3 regions of the Nocardioides sp. Bht2 genome follow, and region 2 is predicted to be linked to each of the others. Evidence: riboswitches for the same ligand, from Rfam matches in the RefSeq annotation. Region 2 holds a riboswitch; each other region holds the start of a gene.
The links. A riboswitch is a leader RNA that binds a small molecule or an ion and turns the genes downstream of it on or off. The one in region 2 is predicted to bind cobalamin.
Positions count from the first base shown of each region.

Region 1: it holds a riboswitch for cobalamin, as region 2 does, so the genes downstream of both, cobN (cobaltochelatase subunit CobN) here and ACLM5J_RS19360 (nitrite reductase) in region 2, are expected to answer to the same signal.
Region 3: it holds a riboswitch for cobalamin, as region 2 does, so the genes downstream of both, ACLM5J_RS20630 (VWA domain-containing protein) here and ACLM5J_RS19360 (nitrite reductase) in region 2, are expected to answer to the same signal.

Region 1 is NZ_JBLBWI010000028.1:827-8,791, reverse strand. It holds gene ACLM5J_RS20395 (carotenoid oxygenase family protein) at 1-918, opposite strand, end outside; cobalamin riboswitch at 1,015-1,142, shown strand; gene cobN (cobaltochelatase subunit CobN) at 1,181-4,819, shown strand; gene cobF (precorrin-6A synthase (deacetylating)) at 4,819-5,565, shown strand; gene ACLM5J_RS20380 (cobyric acid synthase) at 5,562-7,061, shown strand; gene ACLM5J_RS20375 (cobalt-precorrin-6A reductase) at 7,058-7,792, shown strand.
Region 2 is NZ_JBLBWI010000022.1:40,275-48,239, reverse strand. It holds gene ACLM5J_RS19365 (precorrin-8X methylmutase) at 1-627, opposite strand, end outside; gene ACLM5J_RS19360 (nitrite reductase) at 624-1,472, opposite strand; cobalamin riboswitch at 1,525-1,715, opposite strand; gene ACLM5J_RS19355 (SDR family NAD(P)-dependent oxidoreductase) at 1,770-2,687, opposite strand; gene ACLM5J_RS19350 (PaaI family thioesterase) at 2,760-3,365, opposite strand; gene ACLM5J_RS19345 (hypothetical protein) at 3,455-3,946, opposite strand; gene ACLM5J_RS19340 (hypothetical protein) at 4,053-4,778, shown strand; gene ACLM5J_RS19335 (hypothetical protein) at 4,775-5,179, shown strand; gene ACLM5J_RS19330 (PrsW family intramembrane metalloprotease) at 5,180-6,358, opposite strand; gene ACLM5J_RS19325 (hypothetical protein) at 6,355-7,002, opposite strand; gene ACLM5J_RS19320 (XdhC family protein) at 7,234-7,965, shown strand, end outside.
Region 3 is NZ_JBLBWI010000030.1:8,585-16,549, reverse strand. It holds gene ACLM5J_RS20645 (MMPL family transporter) at 257-2,365, shown strand; gene ACLM5J_RS20640 (GNAT family N-acetyltransferase) at 2,322-2,882, shown strand; gene cbiE (precorrin-6y C5,15-methyltransferase (decarboxylating) subunit CbiE) at 2,922-4,187, opposite strand; cobalamin riboswitch at 4,217-4,383, shown strand; gene ACLM5J_RS20630 (VWA domain-containing protein) at 4,408-6,510, shown strand; gene cobA (uroporphyrinogen-III C-methyltransferase) at 6,510-7,292, shown strand; gene cobO (cob(I)yrinic acid a,c-diamide adenosyltransferase) at 7,294-7,908, shown strand; gene ACLM5J_RS20615 (cobyrinate a,c-diamide synthase) at 7,902-7,965, shown strand, end outside.

The DNA.
Region 1 (7,965 bases), on a different contig from region 2:
GCGGTCCCACCGGACCAGATCGACGACGACGTCCGTCCCATCGTCGTAGGCGTTGCTGATGTGGAAGTGCAGGAAGGCCGGGACGGTGATCCGGCGGACCTTGCCGCCGTCCCGGGGCTGGATCAGGATCGTCGTGCCGCGCCCCGCGTCGAACCGGAGCGCCCGGTCGAAGCTGGTGAGGCCGAGCAGCACGCCCGGCAGTGCCCGCTTCGCCAGTCCGAGCGGATCGACGACGAAGACCAGGTTCTGCTGGGTGAGCGCGAAGTCGTGGCAGAAGACCGGCTCGGGCAGGGAGATCGCGCCGAGCCGATGCATCCGGCCGCGGGTATCGACCCGATACGACCGGAGCGCCGGCCGCGGCACCACCTCGGCACCGAAGTTGTAGAGGTCCCCGGTGAGGGGGTCCACCTTCGGGTGCGCCGAGAAAGCACCGAGCCAGCGCAGTTGGCCGTCGAAGTCGTAGACGCCGCGGGTGGCCAACGTGTCAGGGTCCAGGGCATGTGGCTTGCCGCCCTCCCAGAGAGCGAGGAGTTCCCCGGCGTGAAGCGCGACACTGGTGTTGGCCACGTTCGCCGGCATCCGTAGGGCGTTGGCCAGCGGCCCTCCCGGCCGGAGCGTGCCCAAGCCACGCATCGGCGCTCCAACCGAGCTCTGCCCGGCGCGGTAGTGACTGGTCCGGACGTACCGGTTCCGGAACCGGACCCGCCCGCCGTCGAAGGCGAACATAGCCAGCATGCCGTCGCCGTCGAACATGTGCCCGAGTGGACTTCCGCCGATCTCCAGACGCCCCGGACCGTTGCGGTAGAGGGTGCCCGCCAGATCATCGGGCAGTCGGCCCTCGACCTCGTCGAGCCAGTAGTCGTGCTCGGTTTCGAGAGCTTCGAAGATCCGACCGGGGGTCGGTACAGCGACGGGCATCAAGTCCTCCTCAAGACCAGCCCTCCCACGGCCCAGCCTCGCCCAGCGACTGGTCGGCTGGCAACCCTCTCCGGCCACACCTGGACGGGCTGTCGTAGGCTCGATCCCGTTCATGGTGCAGGAACCCGGTGCGACTCCGGGGCGGTTCCGCCACTGTGACCCGCACCGGTCCTCCCCGACCGGCGCCGGGCAGCCAGACACTGGCCGTGGACAGAATCCGACCGTGACACGGGGCGAGAACCCCGGAGGAGGAACCCGGCACATGGCCGCGTCCACACGCATTGCCCTGCTCTCGACGTCCGACACCGACCTGCTCTCGGCCCGGACCAGCGGCGCCGACTACGCACTGGCGAATCCGTCCCGCTCCACAGACAGCGACCTGGGCGCGATCACCGCGGACGCCGAGCTGGTGGTGATCCGGTTCCTCGGCTCGCCCGAGCACCTGTGGCCGGGCGTGGCCGAGCTGCGGGCCGCCGGCACACCCCTGGTCGTGCTCGGTGGCGAGCAGCAGCCGTCCGCGGAGCTGATGGAGCTCTCCACGGTGCCGATCGGCACCGCGGCCGAGGCGCACCGTTACCTCGCCGAGGGCGGCCCGGAGAATCTGGCACAGCTACACGCCTTCCTTGCTGACACCGTGTTGCTCACCGGCGTCGGCTTCGAGCCGCCGGCCGCACTGCCGGCTTGGGGATTCGCCGAGCGGCCCGCTGCCGATGCCACGCTCCCCCGGATCGGCATCCTCTACTACCGGGCGCATCAGGCGAGCGGTAACACCGCCTTCGCACACGCCCTGGCCGACGCCGTCGACGCCACCGGCCGAGCGGTCGGCGTGCCGATCTTCGCGGGCTCGCTGCGCGCCGCGACCGACGACCTCTACCAGGCACTCGGCACCCTCGACGCGCTGATCGTCACCGTGTTGGCGGCCGGCGGTTCGGTGCCGGCCACCGCCAGCGCGGGCGGCGACGACGAGGCCTGGGACGTCGAGCGGATGGCAGCACTCGACATCCCCGTGCTGCAAGGGCTCTGCCTCACCAACAGCCGCGCGGAGTGGGTGGCGTCGGACGACGGCATCAGCCCGCTCGACTACGCCAACCAGATCGCGATCCCCGAGTTCGACGGCCGGATCACCACTGCACCGTTCTCCTTCAAGGAGATCGACGAGGACGGGCTTCCGCACTATGTGGCCGACCCCGAGCGCGCGGCGCGGGTGGCCGGGATCGCGGTCAACCACGCCCGATTGCGCCATCTCCCGAACGCGGAGAAGCGACTCGCCCTGGTCCTCTCCGCCTACCCCACCAAGCACGCCCGGATCGGCAACGCCGTCGGCTTGGACACTCCCGTCTCCGCGATCCGGATGCTGCGCCGACTGCGCGACGAGGGCTACCACCTCGGCAGCGACAACACCATCACCTCGCTGCTCGACCACGAGCAGACTCCGGAGGCGGAGACCGCGGCCGGCGACGCCCTGATCCATGCGCTGATCGCGGCCGGCGGACAGGATGAGGAGTGGCTGACCTCGGCGCAACTGACCGACGCTCACGTCAGGATCAGCGCCGAGCAGTACCGGTCCTGGACCGCGCACCTGCCCACCGAACTGCGTGAGGCGATGACCGAGGCCTGGGGCGAGGCCCCTGGCTCGCTGTTCGTCAACGAGGACGGCGAACTGGTGCTCGCCACCCTTACCGCCGGCAACATCGTGATCCTGATCCAGCCGCCGCGGGGTTTCGGTGAGAATCCGGTGGCGATCTACCACGATCCCGACCTGCCGGTGAGCCACCACTATCTGGCTGCCTACCGGTGGCTTGAGGCCGCGCCGTCGACCGGAGGCTTCGGCGCCGACGCCGTGGTCCACCTCGGCAAGCACGGCTCGATGGAGTGGCTGCCCGGCAAGAACGCCGCGCTCTCGGACTCCTGTGGCCCCGACGCCACGCTGGGCAACCTCCCGCTGATCTACCCGTTCCTGGTCAACGACCCCGGCGAGGGCGCCCAGGCCAAGCGCCGCGCCCACGCCACCATCGTCGACCACCTGGTGCCGCCGATGGCCCGCGCCGAGTCCTACGGCGACATCGCGCGGTTGGAAGCACTGTTGGAGGAGTACGACAAGATCTCCACGATGGACCCGGCCAAGCTGCCGGCGATCCGCGGTGAGATCTGGCAGCTGATGCACGCCGCCCAACTGCACCGCGACCTCGGTCTCGAGGAGCGCCCGGACGACGAGGAGTTCGACGACTTCCTGCTCCACGTCGACGGGTGGCTCTGCGAGATCAAGGACGCGCAGATCCGCGACGGTCTGCACATCCTGGGTGGCGCCCCGACCGGCGAGGCCCGGGTCAACCTGGTGCTCTCCATCCTCCGGGCCGGCCAGGTCTGGGGCGGTGTCGGCAACGCCGTACCGGGGCTACGCGGCGCGCTGGGGCTGAGCCCCGATGCACCCACCGTCGAGGTCGACGCGATCGAGGCGCAGGCACGCGCGCTGATCGAGGCGATGGAGAAGGCCGACTGGGACCCCGGTACCGCCGGCACCCTGCACGGCGACGCCGAGGTGGTCCGGGTGCTGGAGTTCGCGGCCGACCAGGTGGTCCCGCGACTGGCCCGCACCACCGACGAGCTCGACGCGGTACTGCACGCGCTTTCCGGCGGCTTCGTGCCGGCGGGGCCCTCAGGATCGCCGTTGCGTGGCCTGGTCAATGTGTTGCCGACCGGCCGCAACTTCTACACCGTCGACCCGCGTGCGGTGCCGTCCCGATTGGCTTGGCAGACCGGCCAGGCGATGGCCGACTCGCTGCTGCAGCGTTACCTCGACGAGACCGGCGAGTACCCGACCTCGGTCGGCCTCTCCGTCTGGGGCACCAGCGCGATGCGCACCAGCGGCGACGACGCCGCCGAAGTCCTTGCCCTGCTGGGCGTTCGCCCCGAGTGGGACGAGCAGTCGCGCCGGGTCAGCAACCTGGTCGTGGTGCCGCTCGAGGAGCTCGGCCGCCCCCGGATCGACGTCACGGTGCGGGTGTCCGGCTTCTTCCGCGATGCCTTCCCACACGTCGTCGCGATGCTGGACGACGCCGTGCGCCTGGTTGCCGAGCTCGACGAGCCGACCGAGCAGAACTTCGTGCGGGCACACACCCAGGCCGACCTTGCCGCGCACGGCGACGAGCGCCGTGCCCGGACCCGGATCTTCGGCTCCAAGCCGGGCTCGTACGGCGCCGGGATCCTGCAGGTCATCGAGTCCGGAACCTGGCGCGACGACAAGGACCTGGCCGAGGTCTACACCGCTTGGGGCGGCTTCGCCTACGGCCGCGACCTGGACGGTGCCCCGGCCGCCGACGACATGCGGACCAACTACCGCCGGATCAAGGTGGCGGCGAAGAACATCGACTCCGCCGAGCACGACATCGCCGACTCCGACGACTACTTCCAGTACCACGGCGGCATGGTCGCGACGGTGCGCGCGCTGACCGGAGCCGACCCGAAGGCGTACGTCGGTGACTCGACCTCGCCGGACGCGATCCGCACCCGCACCTTGCAGGAGGAGACCAACCGGGTCTTCCGGGCCCGGGTGGTCAACCCGCGCTGGATCGCGGCCATGCAGCGTCACGGCTACAAGGGCGCGTTCGAGCTGGCGGCCACCGTCGACTATCTGTTCGGCTTCGACGCCACCGCGGGCGTGGTCCACGACTGGATGTACGAGTCATTGGCCACCTCCTACGTCTTGGACGAGAAGAACCAGGAGTTCCTGCGGGCCTCGAACCCGTGGGCGTTGCGGGGCATCGTCGAGCGGCTCCACGAAGCCGCAGAACGAGGACTCTGGGCAGAACCCGCGCCGGAGACCCTGACCGCGCTGCAGGCGGTCTACCTTGAGGTCGAAGGCGATCTGGAAGCCGATGCATCCGAGGGGAACTCCCAGTAGTGAAGACGTTGCGCGTAGTCGGTTTCGGGATGGGGCCGCACCACCTCACCTGGGAAGCCGCTGAGGCGTTGACCGAAGCCGACTATGTGCTCGCGGTCCGGAAGTCCGACGACGACGCTCTGCTCGAGGTGCGGCGCAGGATCTGCGGAGAGTTCGGCCTCGAACTGATCGAGATCACCGACCCGGAACGCGATCGCAACGACCCGAGCGACTACCCGGGCGCGGTCCGTGACTGGCACCGGGCGCGGGTGGCGGCGTTCGCCGAAGAGATCGAGATCCAGGACGGGATCGGGATCTTCCTGGTCTGGGGCGACCCCTCCCTGTACGACTCGACGCTGCGGATCATCGAGGGGTTGGCGGCGTCCATCGACCTGACCTGGGAGGTGATCCCCGGGATCAGTGCACCCCAGATCTTGGCTGCCCGGCACCGGATCGTGCTGCACGAGGTGGGTCAACCGGTGCAGATCACCACCGCCCGACGACTCGGCTCAGCCCTGGCTGCCGGCGCACAGAACCTGGTGGTGATGCTCGGATCCGCTCAGGCGTTGGAGCACCTGGCCACGCCGGAGCTCGCCGAATGGCAGATCTGGTGGGGCGCCAACCTCGGTGCGGTCGGCGAACGGCTGGTCGCCGGAACCGTGGCCGCTGCTCTTCCCGAGATCCGCGAAGCGCATGCCAAGGCCAAACAGGAGGCCGGCTGGGTGATGGACGCCTACCTCCTCCGTGCCCCGGTGGCGACCCGATGAGCGGACTGCTGATCGCCGGGACCACCTCGGACGCAGGCAAGTCGGTGCTGACCACCGGGCTCTGTCGAGCGTTCGCCCGGCGTGGGCTCTCGGTAGCCCCCTACAAGGCGCAGAACATGTCCAACAACTCGATGGTCTGCGCGGAGGGTGATCGGTCCGTCGAGATCGGCTCTGCCCGATTCGCCGAGATCGGCAGGGCCCAATGGGTACAGGCGTTGGCCGCCAAGGTCCGTCCGGAACCGGCGATGAACCCGGTGCTGTTGAAGCCCGGCTCGGATCGGCGTAGCCATGTCGTGGTGATGGGTCAGCCTGCGGGTGAGGTCTCGGCCACCGATTTCGCCACCGGCCGGCGTCACCTGGCGACAGCCGCCCATGCCGCCTTCGACGACCTGGCCGGGCGCTTCGACATCGTGTTGGCGGAGGGTGCCGGTTCGCCTGCCGAGATCAACCTCCGTTCCAGCGACTACGTGAACATGGGTTTAGCGCGGCACGCCGACCTACCGGTGGTCGTCGTCGGCGACATCGACCGAGGCGGCCTCTTCGCGGCGATGTACGGAACCCTTGCCCTGCTGGAACCTGAGGACCAGGCCCTGATCGCCGGCTTCGTCGTCAACAAGTTCCGTGGCGACCTCGGTCTTCTCGAACCCGGGTTGCGGTCACTGGAAGGTCTCACCGGACGCCCGGTGCACGGCGTACTGCCGTGGAACCCCCAGCTCTGGTTGGACTCTGAGGACGCGTTGGACCTGGAAGGCCGTCGCAGCGGCAGCGAGGCCAAGGCCCGCGTCGCCGTCGTCAGACTGCCGCGGATCAGCAACTTCACCGATGTCGACGCCCTCGGGCTCGAACCCGACCTCGACGTCACCTTCGCCTCCGACCCGCGCGATCTGGCCGACGCCGATCTGGTCGTCCTTCCCGGGACCCGGGCCACGATCAGCGACCTGGCTTGGCTCCGTGCTCGGGGTCTCGACCAGGCGATCGTCCGCCATGTCCGCGCTGGCCGTCCCCTGCTCGGTATCTGTGGTGGTTTCCAGATGCTCGGCTCGCAGATCGTCGACCGCGACGGCGTCGAGGGGGACGCCGGAGCCGCGGTGGCGGGGCTGGGGCTCCTGCCGATCACCACCGAGTTCGCTGCTGAGAAGGTGCTCCGCCTTCCCGCCGGCGTCGCACTCGGCGCCGAGACCGCGGGCTACGAGATCCACCACGGCCGGATCACCCGTTCCGAGGGTGCCGAGGAGTTCCTGGGCGGCGCGCGGGACGGCGACGTCTTCGGCACGATGTGGCACGGAAGTCTGGAGAGCGACGCGTTCCGCCGGGCGTTCCTCCATGTCACGTTGGGGATCGCCCCGTCAACGGTGAGTTTCCCCGCTGCGCGCGAACGGCGGATGGAGCTGTTGGCGGGCCTCGTTGAAGAGCATCTCGATGTCGACGCGCTGCTGGCACTTGCCCAGCGCGGTGCACCGTCCGGTCTCCCGATCCTCCACGGTCGTGAGCGATGAGGGTCCTGCTGCTCGGCGGAACTGCGGAGGCCCGTGAGTTGGCGGTGCTCCTCATCGATGGCGGGATCGACGTCACGTCCTCTTTGGCGGGGCGGGTCGCCCGGCCCCGGCTCCCCATCGGCCCGGTGCGGATCGGAGGCTTCGGCGGTGTCGACGGACTTCGTCTCGCGCTCGCCGATTTCGATCTCGTCGTGGACGCCACCCACCCGTTCGCCCAGGGGATGAGCGCCAACGCGGTGGCCGCATGTGCGGCTGAGGCGAAGCCGCTACTACGGCTTGAGCGGCCCGGCTGGGCACCCGATCCGGCCTGGCACTACGTGGCCACCCATGAGGCAGCGGCCGAACGAGTCGCTAGCCTCGGCGCACGGCCTTTCATCACCGTCGGTCGTCAAGAGCTCGCCCGCTTCGTCCCGGCGCTCGACGGCGCTGCCGTACTGGCTCGCGTCGTCGACTCCCCCGACCTGGACCTGCCCCCCTCGTGGCGGTTGATCCTCAGCCGGGGCCCGTACACCCATGACGGTGACGTCGCGGTGATGCGCGAGCACGGCACCGATGTCCTGGTCACCAAGGATTCCGGCGGCAGCTACACCTGGTCCAAGATGACCGCCGCCGCCGAGCTCGGAATCCCGGTCGTCGTCGTCGCCCGCCCCACCGCCACCGACGGCGTCCCGGTCGTCGACTCCGCCCCTGCGGCTGCACGCTGGGTGACGGAACGTACGGGATCCTGCTAGTTCTCTAAGATCCCGCTTCACCGATCTACTGGTTAGGAAATACGTCCGAAAGTCCTCTCGTTTATCACTCAGATGATAAACGCTTGACCAAACCGGCTCGATCTTCCTTGTATCATTCATCGGCTGTTTGACAATTCCCGAAAAGCGGCTTCTCATCCTCCTCAAGGAATAGT
Region 2 (7,965 bases):
GGTCATCGCCGATCCGCCGCGACGTCCGCGGACAGTGACGAACGGGATGTCGATCCCCTGCTCCACAGCGAAGTCCACCAGCGCCTGCTTGGACTCGGCGGCACCGATGAAGCCGACCGGGCAACCTACGATCGCCGCGGGCCTCGGGGCACCGTCGATCAGCATCTCCAAGAGGTGGAAGAGGGCCGTCGGTGCGTTCCCGATCGCGACCACCGCACCCTCCAGATGCGGCTCCCACAGCGAAACGGCGGCTGCCGTACGGGTAGTCCCCCACTCGGTGGCGAGGCCAAGAACCCTTGCCTCGTTGAGGAAACAGAGCACCTCGTTGTCGGCCGGCAACCGGCTGGGCGTGACCCCCCGGGCCACCATCGTCGCGTCGCAGAGGATCGGCGCGCCGGCCTGCAACGCCGCCCGCGCCGCCGGCACCAGACGGTCGTCGACCACCAGGTCGTCGACCAGATCGGTCTGCCCGCTGCCGTGGATCATCCGCACCGCAAGCTTCTCCGCGCTCGCGGGCACACCCGAAAGGTCGCTCTCCCGCCGGATGGTGGCGAACGAGTCCAGGTAGATCGCCGGGCCACGGTCGATGTACGGATAGTGCCGATCAGGTCGGCGAGGGCTGGTCATCGGCTCTCCCAGGGGACGAGGACGCCACGCCACGGCGTGACGACCAGTTCGGATGCGTTGAGGAAGCGGAGGTGGTCGCGGCGCAGGCCCATCGGCGGCACGGGAACATGCACTCCGCCAGGGACCGGGCCGTACTGGAGCGGTGCCAACGCCTGCGGCAGCTCAGGGTCGGCGGGCTGCGGCGGCGCCAACAGCGCCGGCAGTTCACGGATGTGCCAGGGCGCTTGGGGGCCACCGCCGCGGACGGCGAGGAACTCCCGGGCCAACTGGACCAACCGGGCCGGAGCTTCGGGCAGCCGGACCACCTCGCCCCAGTGCTCGCCGATGCGCAACTGGCCACGCTCTGCGTCCAGCGCCACCAGGCCCAGGTCGCAGCTGCGGTCGAGAACGTCGCCGCGCCCGTCATCGAGCACGTGGAGGAAACGCCCACTGAGAGTGCCGAGTTCGGCGTCTGCCAGCAGCAGGCGGTCCAACTCGGCGACGACCGGACGCAGGTCGGCCCGACCGCCCGCGAGTCCGGTCTGCGGCGACGCCAGGATGTTGCGACCGACGTCATGGGCCCGGCTCGGCAGCAGCCCCGTGTCCGCGAGCGCCGCTTCGACCTCATCCGGTAGCAGGCGCCCGCACGCTGCGGCGGGCAGCGCCCGCAGTTGCAGGTTGGTCCGGGTGGTGACATGGACTGCCCCGTCCCCGAACTCCTCGGCTATCTCCATGAGGCGGAGCAACGCGGCGTAGGCCACCCGCCCGCCGGGGAGGCGCAGCCGGACCAGCAGGCCGTCGTCGGCCGGCCAGGGCCGGAGGACACCGGGACACTGGTCGGGCCGGGAACGCTTCGCCGAAGTCACTGCACACCATCTGAGTCGGGGACCCTTACGCGGAGTCCGCTGTGACCCGACGACGGCTGTCGCCAGGGCCAGCAGGTCTTCGGACTCGGTTCAACCGGAACGGAACGCCTTCCCAGACCGATGGCCCAGTGGCTGTCATTGCTGACGTGTCCCGCCCGTCCCCTTACCGCTGCGCGTCAGTTCCGGATTCTCACCGGATTCCCTGACTCCTGACGGAGTACGACTGGCCTCAGCAGGCTACCCCCTCGCCCTGCCGGCTCGTCGCGGGCCTCCCCCGGTGCCCACGACGAGGCCGACTCACAGCTGTCCGGTCTTCGCCAACAGGTCGCGCGGGAACTCCGGAGACTCGGCATAGACCAGGTACTCCGGCAGCAGCGAACGCTCATCGATCTCGTCCGGCTGCCACCCGGTCACGAGCTCACGCCCGTCCAGGGTGCGGACCGGGCGGTTGAACTCCTTGATCAGCGGGAGGCTGTAGGCCACCCGGCCGGTGAGCACCTGCGGGTCGCCGGTGCAGAGCAACAGGTTCGCCTCCGCCATCGTCTCCTCCGGCTCGGCCGGCCAGCCGGGCACGAAGTTGTTGGCGTTCTCCGTGGCGACGCCTCGGTTGGGCGCCAAGGTGTTGACCGCGATGTTGTCGGGGTGCAGTTCCAGCGCAGCCCCCGTGCTGAGCCGATCGATAGCTGCCTTGGTCGCGCCGTAGAGCACCCCACCGCGCAAGGGGTGCGGCGCGAACGGTGGGCCGACCCGCGGTGAGGCCATCCGGCTGGAGAGATTGACGATCCAGCCGTGACCGACCCTGCGCATCCCCGGCACGACGGCCTTCATCAGGTCCCAGGTGTTCCAGATGTTCGTCTCCACCGTCTCGGTGAAGATCCTTCGCGTCGCTTCCTCGAATCCCTTGCCGTGTTGGCGTGCGGCCGCCGCATTGTTGACCAGGATGTCCACGGTGAGCCCCATCTCGGCCTCGATCCGGGCGATCAACGCGACCCGGTCGAGGTCCGGGTCGCCCAGGTCGACGGCGAACGCACCCGCCGTACCACCGTCCGCGCGGATCAGTTCGACCGTCTCCTCCAAGGAGCCCGAGAGCGCGCCGTCACCGGGGCGCAGCGTTCGCGAGACAGCCGCGACAGCGATCCCCTCCGAGGCCAGACGACGAGCCATCGCCCGGCCGATTCCGCGGCTGGCGCCGGTGACGAGTGCAAGGTGCACCACTAGTAACTCCTCTTCGTTGGGTGAGCACAGCGGCCAGTCGCCCTGTGCCGTCTGCGTGACGCGGCGAGTCGCTCAGTCCGGGGCGCCGGGGATCTCCAGCAGCAGTGCCTCCGCACGGACCGCGACGATCACCTGACCGTCGTCACCGGCCGGGAGCCGGATCTCGCCGACAGCGGTGGTTTTACGCCCCTGGCTCGCAGTGATCTCGCCGACCAGGTGAACGGTGGAGCCCAAGGGAATCGGGGCCAGGTAGGACATCTCCAGCCGCACCGTCACCACGCGACGTCGCTGGACCTGCGCCAGCACCGCGAGCAACGAGTCCAGGACCGCTGCGCTCATCCCGCCATGCATCAGACCGGGCGGCCCTTCGTAGAGCGGCGCGACCAACAGGTCGCTGGTGGCGACGCCGTCACTGACCTTGATGTCGAGCGGGATCGCCAGCGGGTTGTGGGTCCACAACGGCCAGGCTTCGCCGGCCCGGACCCGATCGATCGCAGCGAGATCCAGGTGCGAGCGGAACGGCGTCGGACGGGTCTCCTTGGCCAGGCGTCCGGTCAGGTCGCCGATGCTGGCGGTGATCTGCTGCAGCTCATCGGGCGGCACCTCGCTGGTCGCCGCCGCCGTCATCAACTGGCGTACCGCCTCGATCAGACGTGCGTTGGTGGCAAGATCGGCCATCGTTCAGTCCTCCTCCGTCCAGCGGAGGCTAGGAGGTGGGCCAGTCGCCGACCGGCCGCCCTCCCGTCAGATGGAACCGAACTGCAGCGTTACGCGGTTCGCCTCCGCCCGGTCAGAGCCATGCCAAGGAACAGGATGCCGACGCTGGCCAGCGGAACGCCGATAGCGACGCCGATCAATGCCGCTCGCTCGTTCGGGACCTGGGCGACGTAGACCGGGTCGGTAGCGGTGCAGACCACGGTGACGTGGCCCGCGGCGCTCTTGAACTCGTACATCAAGGACTCGTCCTCGGGGAGGCTGAAAGCGAGGTGCCCTTCCTCGAGCTCCAGCGGCGTCCCCGCCGCTTCGAAGACCGAGCAGGAGATGGAGAAACCGTTGTTGGCGCCGTCCACCACATAGATGCCGTAGGTGGTGTCCGCCTCCAGAGCCAGATCACGAGGAGCTGTTCCGATCCAGTAGGCCGGCGAGACGCTTGCGGTGGCCGCCGCGATGATCGGCCACAGCAGCACCACCACGGCGAGGAGGATCATCAAGATCCCGCCGCTGAGCCGCCTCCAGAACCCGCCCCGCGTCAACCCCATGGCGGCATGGTGGCATGTGTGACAGCGACACCGGACCGTTTCTGGGCCGATCAACCCCGCCACCCGGACCAGTGACGTGGCTCACAGCACGCGCTACATTCGAGCGGTGAGCGACGAACAAACGGTCGTGGCCACGACCGCCAACGGTTTCGATCCCACCGAGCTGGCCCGTAGCTTCGGTGGTGAAGCGGCACGCATCGACGACGAGAACTGGCGTCTGACCCTGCCTTCGGCGCTGCATGGCTTGGCGCTGACCCGGCTGACCTCGCCCGAGGATCTCGTCCAGGTGACGGACCATCGGCACACCGTCGACGCCGACGGCTGGCAGGACTGGACCGAGTCCGGCGCAGGCGAGTACGAGGTCCCGCAGCGTTCCCTGCCTTCGGTGCCTACTCCTGGCCAGGGTCCGGTCTTCCGTTACGACGACGCCTGGGTGTGGGATCCGAACGCCCCTGCGGCCGCCGCCACCGAACTCGCCCGGCTGGGGCTGACCTCGCTCACCGAGGAGGCGCGCGACCTCTCCACCGACGTCATCGCAGCAGGCAAGGGCGCGCACGTCTGGAAAGCGGTCAAGATCGGCTGGAAGCTCGCCGGTCATGTCGGCACCGCGATCACGATCTACCAGCTCTCCTCAGCGGGCTGGAAAGCGCTGCGCAAGGAGTTGGTGGAGCAGCGCGCCCGGATGGAGGAGCGCGAACTCCACCTCCGGATCACGCTGGAGTTGACGCAGACCCGGCGTGAGCGACTGGAGACAGGCAGCGAAGCCTCACGCCGCAAGGCCCGCCAGTACTACAACACGCTCGATGCGCTCATCGCCGCGAACAGCAGATGAGCCTCACCGTCAACACCGCAGCCTCGGCCGCCGACTGCGTGCGGGCGATCCACCACGTGGCCGCGCTCTTCGAGTCGAAGGCGACCGGTGGCCCCGGCGAGTTCCAGATCCCGATCTCGCCGCCCCTGGCCAACCCCAACCTGGTGATCGAACTCGGCAACCAACTACCTCAGGTCGACGATCTCCTCCGGCTCCGGGTCTCGGTCACGCCGATGGCCGACGGCACTTTGGCGATCGTGCTGCAGGTGGATACGCCGATGTACTGGTTCACCTCCAGTCTCGGCTTCGACAAGGACGCCGAACGATCCTTCGCCACCACTCTGTCGGCCACGCTGAACGCCTACGGAACCCGCGGCCGGGTACCGACGTTCCCAGCCCCGCCGCGTCCGCCGAAGCTCTGACTACGTCTCGGTCGACGCTTCGAACCGGGCAAGTTCGGAGCGTGCGAAGCTCACCCGCTCCGTCTCCGCGCCCCGGGCGGCCCCCAGCGCGTCGGCAAGGTCGTGAGCCGCTTCCAGCCGGTGGCTCCGACGTCGGCGGTCGCGCACCCCACCCTTGCGCCGGTAGCTTCGGCGTTGGCGCCAGGAGCCGGCAAGCGCCTCGAGCTCCTCCTCGGTCAGCCGCCCGGCATCGACCTCAGGAGCCATCAACTCCCGCATCGCCTGACGTTCAGCCGCCACGCTGAGCCGGAAGGCGACCAACACGACGCCGAACGCGACGAACACCGAGCCTGCCAGCAGAGCAAGCACGACCGGACCGTTGCCCTGCGCGATCGCCGCAGTGCTGTCCCAGACCAGGTGGAGCGCCATCGCAGCCGCACACAGGGCGAGCCCACGGCCGACCCGTCGTCGCTCGGCGACGGTCCCCACGAGGTAGACGACCCCGGCACAGAAGACAGCCGAATAGAGGATGTGCGAGGTGAACCCAGTGCCGAGGCGCAACAAGGACGTGTCCAGGCTGGACCCAACCGGGTCCACTCCGAAATCATCCTGTGCGCTGTTGAACGCGTACAGGATGTCCTCGACGATCTCGAAGCCCAACCCTGCAAAGGCTCCGAGCACGAATCCGTCGAACGCGGTCCGGACCACATTGCGGGCGATGAACATCAGCAGCAGAACCCCGGCGCCCTTCGCCGTCTCCTCGACGAAGGGTGCCGCCAACCCGGCTCCCCAGGCGACAGCGAAGTTGTTGCTGATGACCTTGCTGTAGATACCGATCAATGCCGTGTTGGCATGGATCGCGATGGTCCAGGTGGCTCCGAAGCCACCCCAGATGAAGGCAGCGATCCGCAGGTCCAGTGGTTGCCGTGAGTAGCGGTCGATCCGGGTGGTGAACCACCAGAAGATCACCGCGTAAGCAGCGAAGATCGCCGTATTTATGGCAAGCGGCTCTCCGTAGGACCGGGACCCGGTCCGCACCATGGTCACGGTGTACCAAAGCCCGTAGCCGATCACTGCGAGGAAGATCCACAGGCAGGCGTTCCGAGGTTGGCGCCAGTCGACCCGTTCGCCCCAGCCGACATCAGCCAGGACCCGCTGCCGGGCGGCCGATACGGCGCTGTCGTCGTGCGCCGTGTTCATCGGTTTCCTCCGTCCGTGCCCTGCACCGACTGCACGGAGCGGATCATCGCGACGACATCGGCGGCCAGCGCGGAGTCGTCGATCTCAGCTGGCCCATAGGTGACGATCTCGGCGCCTACGCCGTCGAAGACGAAGGCACCGATCAGACCTTCCGATCCGGCGCTGGAGAAGCGAGCCAACGCGCCTCTATCACCGTGTGCATTCACGATCGTGGTGGGCATGCTGGAGTCGATGGCCACCGCGTTGGGCCCGAGCCGGTCGTTGTTCTTACGCAACTGAGCTACCAGTTCGCGCGGCGTGCCATCGAACGCACCGGTGGTCAGGGTGAAGGTCAATCCGCCGCGGGTCACCACCGCCTTCTCCGGGTAGGTTCCCGAAGTCGAACTGCCGGCTCGTAGCCCTGCCTCGATGTTCCAGCCGACTGCGGGTGCGAACTCCGCCTCGCCCACCCGAATCACATCCCCGGCCCGAGCCGGGTCGTCGACCGAGAGAGCGCCGTCGATCGCTGGTAGGAGCCAGATCGCGATCGCCACCAGCGCGGCGACCAGCCCGGCAGGCAGCAGCGTGCTCCGGTCCATCCCCAGGAACCGGCGTTCGACCGGGACCCAGTTCGGTGGCGCTCCCAGGTGGACAGGTGAGCTCATCGGAGCCTCCTCAGCGTGCCGGGTGGTGGGCAACCGTCTGCGACGACAGTAGTGGCGGGGAGCGCAGATTTCGACGACGAAGACGTCACCTCTAGGAGAATTCTTCGTCCGGATCTCAGACGAGCAGGTGATGCAGGTCACCCACGCAAGTAGCCTTAGGGCGCCGCCGACCCTGGCCACGATCAGGACTCGGACGCGGTTCCCATCCGTTGTTGGCCGAGGAGAATCCCCATGGACGCCGTGCTGGCGGCAGCACTTCCCGCACTCCGCGACGGTGGCGCCGTCGGGCTGGCGACCGTGGTCGCCGTCCGAGGTTCCGCGCCACGGGCCATCGGCGCCTCGATGCTGGTGATGCCCGACGAGAGCACCCGCGGTTCGGTCTCCGGAGGCTGCGTGGAGAGCGCCGTCTACGAGAGCCTGCGAGGCGTGATCGCCGACGGCGTCCCCCAGCTCGACAGCTACGGCTACTCCGACGACGACGCTTTCGCGGCCGGCTTGACCTGCGGCGGAGAACTGGACATTTTCAGCCAGCGCATCGACGGTGCGGCGTTCGCCGAACTGTCGGCGGTTCAGATGGACATCGACGAAGGACGTCCGGTCGCCATCGCCACCGTGATCGATCACCCGGACCCGGGCCTGCTCGGGCGACGTCTGATCGTCCGTCCGGAGCAGGACGAGCACAGTGGCCCGTGGGTGATCAGCCCGCGGAGCGATGCCGCGATCCAGGCGGATGCCTCGGGCCTGTTGGCCTCCGGCGAGAACGGCATCCTCAGCTACGGCCCCGATGGCGAGCGGCTCGGCGAAGGGATGCGGGTCTTCGTCCGGAGCTGGGCCCCTCGGGCCCGGATGATCGTCTTCGGCGCGATCGACTTCGCCACCGCCGTCGCCCATGTCGGCGCCTTCCTCGGCTACGACGTCACCGTCTGCGATGCGCGCCCGCTCTTCGCCACCCGGGTCCGTTTC
Region 3 (7,965 bases), on a different contig from region 2:
AAACGCCGGCTACCTGGGTCGTGCTCGATCTGGCGTACCTCGATCTCGGCCTGACTCTCGCTCACCCTGGTGCTCCTTCGTTCGACGGACGGACGATCCACTGTGATCCAGGGCACAAGTTACGAAGATCTGGCGCAAAGATCCGGAATGCTCCCGCTCGCCGGAATTTCCCGCGCCGTATGCCGGATTGGGTAAACCGGCGCCGACCGCTTCTACGTGGGTGCACAGGGCCCGGCGTCGGTGCTGTACTGGAACGATGCATCGGCAGATCGCCGGCAAGCTGACCGGCCCCGTAAGCAAGTGGCTCGTCCTCGGGCTCTGGCTGCTGGTCACCTTCGGGTCGTCGATCTACGCGGCCAAGCTGGTGGACGTCCAGAACAATGAGGCGTCGTCCTGGCTGCCGGACAGTGCCGAGTCCACCCGCGCCCTGGCGAAGCTGGACACGTTCCGGGATCAGAACGTGATTCCGACGGTCGTCGTCTACTCCAAACCGGACGGGCTCTCGGCGGCTGATCTGGCCGCGGGGGCAGCAGACGCCAAGGAGTTCGCCACCATCGACGGCGTTGAGGGTGCCGTGCTGGGGCCCTTCCCGTCGGAGGACGGCAAGGCGATGCAGACCGTGGTGACCTTCAACTTCGGCTCCGAGGGCTGGAACGCCATGCCGGACGCCGCCGATGAGCTTCGCGACATCGCCTCCATCGACGGTGCGAAGGTCTACATCGCCGGCCAGGGCGGCCAGGCCGCGGACTCTGCCGAGGCTTTCGGTGGGATCGACACCACCCTGCTCTTCGCCACCTTGTCGATCGTGATTGTGATCCTGCTCTTCACCTACCGCAGCCCGGTGCTCTGGATACTGCCGATCATCTGTGCCGGGGTGGCGCTCTTCGGGTCGCAGGCATTGATCTACTTCCTGGCCAAGTACGCAGACTTGACGGTCAACGGGCAGAGCTACGCCATCTTGACGATCCTGGTGATCGGTGCGGGGACGGACTATGCGTTGCTCCTGGTCGCCCGATATCGGGAGGAGTTGCGACGCCACGAGGACCGGCACGATGCGATGGGCTTCGCCTTGCACCGTGCGGCTCCGGCGATCCTGGCCAGCGCCGCGACGGTGATCCTGAGCATGCTCGTCCTGCTCCTCGCCGAACTGAACTCGACGGCAGGACTGGGCCCGGTCGCGGCGATTGGCATCGCGGTCACCTTCCTGGTGCAGATCACCCTGCTTCCGGCCCTGTTGACCATCTGCGGACGCTGGATCTTCTGGCCGAAACGGCCGACCTACGGTTCGGCGGAGCCGACCCAGTCGGGTCTTTGGGCCAAAGTGGGTAACGCGATCAAGGCACGGCCGCGGGCGGTCTGGGTGGTCACCACCGGGCTTCTCGCGCTGGCCTGCCTCGGAGTGGTCCGTCTCGACACTGCCGGCCTGTCCACCGACGAGCAGTACACCCGTGACTTCCAGTCGGTGACCGGCCAACAGGTGTTGATCGACCATGGTTTGGTCGATCAGTCCAACACGGTCGCGGTCGTCGCCAACGCCGCGCAGGCTGATGCGGTCCGTGCCGCGATGGTGGGGGTGCCCGGGATCGAGCCGCCCGGCGAGCCGGTGATCAAGGGTGACCTGGCGTTGGTCGAGGCGGTGATCGACACCGATATCGCGGCACCGGCCTCCTTCGACGCGGTCCGCGCGGTACGGGATGCGACGCACGCCGTTGCGGGCGCAGACGCCTTGGTGGGTGGCGGATCGGCCTTCTATCTCGACACGCAGGAGGCGGCTTCGCGCGACAACAAGGTGATCATCCCAGCCATCCTGGTGATGGTCCTGGTGATCTTGATGGTGCTGTTGAGAGCGGTGCTCTCCCCGGTCATCCTGGTGGCGACGGTGGTGCTCTCGTTCGGTGCCGCGATGGGGATCTCGGTGCTGCTCTTCGAGTACGTCTTCGGTTTCGCCGGATCGGATCCCGCGTTCCCGCTCTTCGCCTTCGTCTTCTTGGTGGCGCTCGGGATCGACTACAACATCTTCCTGATGACCCGGGTCCGTGAGGAGACCCGCACGCGCGGTACTCGGGCGGGATCGCTGGTGGCGTTGACGTCGACCGGCGGAGTGATCACCTCGGCGGGTCTGGTGCTGGCGGCGACGTTCCTCGTCCTGGCCACGATCCCGGTGGTCTTCCTCGCCGAATTGGGGGTCGCCGTCGCGCTCGGCGTCATGCTGGACACGATGATTGTGCGTTCCGTGTTGGTCACCGCGATCAACCTGGACCTGGGGCCGCGGATCTGGTGGCCGGGCCGGCTCGACCGCGAACCGCCGCTAGATTGGACCCATGAGCAGCAGCGAGCCGACGCCGACCGTCGAGATCCGGTCTGAGCAGCCCGTCGACGTCGCCGCCATCGCCGCGGTGACCGGAGCGGCCTTCGCCGGTGCCGAGCACTCAGCGCCGCCGGTTCGACCCGGCGGGCCGCCCGGAGAGGTCGACCTCGTCGAATGGTTGCGCGCCGACGAGGGGTGGATCCCTGAACTGTCGTTGGTGGCCGTGCTGCACGACCAGGTGGTCGGCCACGTGCTCTGCACCCGGGGCCTGGTCGACGACGCACCTGCGCTCGGCCTGGGCCCGGTCAGCGTCCGCCCGGACCTGCAGGGACGCGGCATCGGTGACGCACTGATCCGCGAGGTGCTGGCGCGGGCGGCCGAGCGGGGCGAGTCGCTGGTGGCGCTGGTCGGTGAGCCGGCCTACTACGGTCGGTTCGGGTTCGTCCCGGCACGCACCCTGGGCGTTGAGGCCCCCGATCCCAGTTACGGAGAGTTCTTCCAGGCGCTGCGGCTCGGCCCCGGCCCGCACCCGCAGGGCACCTTCAGGTACGCCGCGCCGTTCGACCGGCTCTAAGCGGTTCGGCTCAGCTCCGAGCGTCCATGCGGGGATTGCTCAGCGGCGCCAGGCCCACTGCGTGACGGTGCGGCCCGGCGTCCAGCCGGTGAAGGTGCCGACCGGAGCGGTGGTCTCGACGGCGATCCGGGTGAGTTCGCCGCCGAAGCTGCGGTAGGCGTTCGCCAGCAGCAGTTCGGTCTCCAGGGTGACGCCGTGGACGACGAGGCGGCCGCCTGGCGCCAACGCTTCGCGGCAGGCGTCGAGGACGCCGGGGCGGGTGGCGCCACCCCCGATGAAGATGGCGTCGGGTGTCGCTAGGCCCGCTAAAGCGTCCGGCGCCCGACCCTCGACCACCCGTAGGGCGGGAACCCCGAGACGGTGCGCGTTCCTGGCGACCCGGGCCGCTCGCTCAGCGTTGCCCTCGACCGCCGTGGTCCGGCAGGTGGGGTGGGAGCGCATCCACTCGATGCCGACCGACCCGGCGCCAGCGCCGACATCCCACAGGTGCTGCCCCGGCGACGGCGCCAGCCGGGCGAGTGCCGATGCCCGGAGATCACGCTTGGTCAGTTGGCCGTCGTTCTCGAAGGCGTCATCGGGGAGACCCGCGACCCAGGCTGACAGGTAGGGCGCTCCGGCTGCCGTCTCGATCGCCAGCACGTGAAGGGCGGGAACCTCCTTCACCGGCACTCGGGTCCACGCTTCGGCGGACCGGGTGAGGCGTGCGTGGTCGCGGGTACCGAGGTCGCTGAGCAGCGTGACCTCGGCGTCGCCGTGGCCGGACGACGACAGGACGGTACCGATCTCGCTGGGGCTCGCCGGGCCGGAGGTCAGCACCAGTAGCCGTCGGCGTGGCGCCAGCTCCCGGCGTACGGCATCGACGTCCCGCCCGACCAGGGTGACGATCTCGGACTCTTCAGCCGACCATCCTATCGCGGCGCGGGCCAGCGAGATCGACGAGACGGCCGGGACGATCCGGACCGCTTCGGGGCCAAGCAACCGGATCAGCGTGGTCCCGATCCCGGAGACGAGCGGGTCGCCCGAAGCCAGCGCGACGATCTGTTTTCCGGCGTGGTCTCCGAGCAGTGCGGGGAGGTTCTCGGCGAGGGGAGTAGGCCACGAAACCCGTTGCTGTGTTGGGGAAAGGCCCTTGATGCTCTCGATCGCGGCGAGGTGCCGACGGCCGCCGAGCACCACTTCCGCGCCCGCGATCAGGGCCACCTCCCCACGGCCGAGAGCGGGTTCCGCACCGACACCCAACACGGTGATGACGGCGCCTTGCGGCTCGACAGATCGACCAGAACTCGGGGGCGTGGCGGTACTCATGGCCACGGAGAGTATCGTGACGGCTCAACAACGTGAGGTGCCCCTGCGCTCCCATCATCGGAACCGGTGATGACGAGTAACGGGGAGAATCTGGGAAGCCGGTGAGATTCCGGCACAGGCCCGCTGCGGTAAATCGGGCCCTCCGAACGGAGGGACCCGCCAAGTCCGAAGACCGGCCTCACGCCATTCAGTTACTGACTGAACGAGCGGGAGCCTCACCATGTCACTGCAGTACCCATTTTCTGCCGTCCTCGGCTGCGACGTCGCCGACGACCGCCCGCTGGAGCCGATGGGCCTGGCGCTGATCCTCAACGCGATCAGTCCTGAGATCGGCGGCGTGCTGATCCGTGGCGAGAAGGGCACCGCCAAGTCGACCACCGTGCGTGGCCTGGCTGCGGTGCTGCCCGAGCTCGAGGTGTACGCCGGCGACCGGTTCTCGATCGATCCGGCCGACCCCGCCGCGAGCAGCCCGGACGTGGTCGCCCCGGGGCCGGTCGAACGACGTCCCGTCCGGCTGGTGGAGCTGCCGGTCGGGGCCACCGAGGATCGAGTGCTCGGCTCCCTGCACCTGGAGAAGGCGCTCACCGCAGGCGCCGTCGAGTTCGAACCGGGGATGTTGGCGCGGGCCCATCGCGGCGTGCTCTACGTCGACGAGGTCAACCTGCTCCACGACCACCTGGTCGACCTGCTGCTGGACGCGGCCGCCACCGGCTCGGTGACCATCGAGCGCGACGGCGTCTCCTTGCAGCACGCCGCGCGGTTCCTGCTGATCGGCACGATGAACCCGGAAGAGGGCGAGCTGCGACCCCAGCTTCTGGACCGGTTCGGCCTCACCGTCGAGGTGGCCGCGCCCCGCGACCCGGCACTGCGGGTCGAGGTGGTCCGGCGCCGGTTGGCCTTCGACGCAGACCCCGCAGGTTTCTGCAGGGGCTGGGCGTCGGCCCAGCTCGGTCTGACGGCTCGGATCGACCAGGCCCGGGTCCTGGTGGGCCGGGTCGTGCTCGGCGACGGCGCGTTGCTGAAGATCGCCGAGGTCTGTGCCGCCTTCGAGGTCGACGGGCTCCGTGCCGACATCGTCACCGCGCGCACCGCCGTCGCCCACGCAGCGTGGTCCGGACGTACCGAGGTCACCCGCGCCGACATCCGGGCGGCTGCTCTGCTGGCATTGCCGCACCGCCGGCGCCGCAACCCGTTCGACGCTCCCGGCATCGACGAGGAGCTGCTCGACCAGATCCTCGGCGACGACGAGCCGGACGGGCCTGGGGATGGACCTGAGCCGGACGGTACCGATGGTCCGGAGAGCATCGACGGCACCGAGAGCACCGACGCACCGGCGAACGGTGATCGCCCCGAGAACGCCGACGCTCCCGAGCAGGGCGACAGTCAGGCTGAAGCTCCGGAGACCGACCAGGGCCAGGCCCCCGAGCGCGAAGGTCCCGAGACCGAAGCGGCCGAGCAGGCAGGCGAGAACCAGGCCCCCACGCCCGGTGCCCCCCAGCCGCCCACCGAGCGGGCCCACGCGCCCTACCGTCCGAAGCTGCTGACCCTCGACGGTGTCGGCGAGGGGAACCCGGGGCGCCGCAGCCGGGCGCGCGGCACCAACGGTCGACGGGTCGGTGTGGAGCCAGGGGTCGGCGCCGGGCGCAGCCTGCATCTGGTGGAGACGATCCGCGCCGCCGCCGAACGGACGGCGTTGACCGGGACCAGCCGCAGTGATCGCCGACTCGCGTTGACACCGGCCGACCTCCGCAGCGCCAGCCGGGAAGGCCGTGAGTCGAACCTCCTGCTCTTCTGCGTCGACGCCTCGGGGTCGATGGCGGCTCGGCGCCGGATGGCCCAGGTGAAGACCGCGGTCCTCTCGCTGCTGAGCGACGCCTATCGACGCCGCGACAAGGTCGCGATGGTCAGCTTCCGTGGGCAGAGCGCCCGCTTGGTGCTGCCGCCGACCGGTTCGGTCGAGGTGGCCGCGCGGCTTCTCGACGATCTCCCCGCCGGCGGCCGGACCCCCGTCGCAGAAGGGCTTCTGGAGGCAGCGGCGGTGCTCCGCCGCGAGCGGCTCCGGGATCCGCGGCAACGGCCTCTGCTCCTGCTGATCACCGACGGACGCGCCACCGCCGGGAACGACGCGGTCGCCCGTTCGCAGCAGGCCGCAGCCCACCTGGCCGCCCTCGGCGTTCCGGCGGTTGTCATCGACTCCGAGGACGGACCGATGCGGCTCGGACTAGCGCGTCGACTGGCCGCGCACCTCGGCGCCGAACACCTACCGATGGCGGAGGTCAGCGCGACCGCCCTGACCGCAATCGCAGAAGAGAGAGTCGCCTGATGAGCACCCTGGACCCGCTCGAGGCCGGAACCGTCGCCCTGGTCGGTGGCGGCCCCGGTGACCCCGGGCTGATCACCGTCGCCGGGCGTGCCGCCGTCGAACAGGCCGACGTTCTGCTGGTCGACCACCTCGCCCCGCAGGGTGCGCTGGCGTGGGCCCGACCCGACGCCGACCTGATCGACGTCTCCAAACTGCCCCGTGGAGCCTTCACCTCCCAGGAGCGGATCAACGAACTGTTGATCAGTCATGCTCGAGCCGGACGCCGGGTGGTCAGGCTGAAAGGTGGGGACGGGTTCGTCTTCGGACGCGGCGGGGAAGAGCTACAGGCCTGCGCTGCCGCAGGGGTTGCGGTGCGGGTGATCCCCGGTGTCACCTCGTCGGTCGCGGTGCCCGCTCTGGCCGGCGTCCCGGTCACCCATCGTGGGCTGGTGCAGGGGTTCAGCGTGATCTCCGGGCATGTGCCACCTGACGATCCGACCTGCTCACTCAACTACCGCGCGCTGGCTACGTCGGGCACCACGCTGGTGGTCCTGATGGGCGTCGCCAACCTCGCCGCGATCAGCCGGGAGCTGATCGCTCAGGGCGTCGCCCCCGCAACTCCGGCAGCGGTGATCGCCCGCGGCGGCCATCCGGACCAAGAGGTCCGTACCGCGTCGATCGCCGAGATCGCCGACGCCGCTGTCGGGATCAATCCGCCGGCGATCACCGTGATCGGCGAGGTCGCACGTTGGGCCGCCGCGACGTCGTCTCTCACCCCGTCATTCGCCATGCAGGAGGCCTGAGATGCCACAGGGCAAGCCGGAGAACGTTCCCAACGACGGGCTCACCACCCGCCAACGCCGCAACCGTCCGCTGTTGATGGTGCACACCGGTGACGGCAAGGGGAAATCGACTGCCGCCTTCGGGCTGGCGATCCGCGGCTGGAACCAGGGCTGGCGGGTCGGTGTCTTCCAGTTCGTGAAGTCCGCGAAGTGGCGGATCGGTGAGCAGACCGTACTGGAACGTCTCGGTGCGTTGCATGAGGAGACCCGCGAGGGTGGGCCTGTCGAGTGGCACAAGATGGGCGCTGGCTGGTCCTGGACCCGGAAGCAGGGCGAAGCCGAGGACCACGCTCGGGCGGCCGCCGAAGGGTGGGCGGAGATCAAGCGCCGCTTGGCCGAGGAGACCCACGATCTCTATGTGCTCGACGAGTTCACCTACCCGATCGCCTGGGGTTGGGTGGATCTCGACGACGTGGTCGCCACCCTGCGTGACCGCCCGGGCCGGCAACACGTGGTGATCACCGGACGCCGGGCTGCCCCCGAACTCTGCGAGGTCGCGGACCTCGTCACCGAGATGACCAAGATCAAGCACCCGATGGACGCCGGTCAGAAGGGTCAGCGGGGCATCGAATGGTGATCCTGCCCCGCCTGGTCGTCGCGGCGCCGTCGACCGGGCAGGGCAAGACCACGGTGG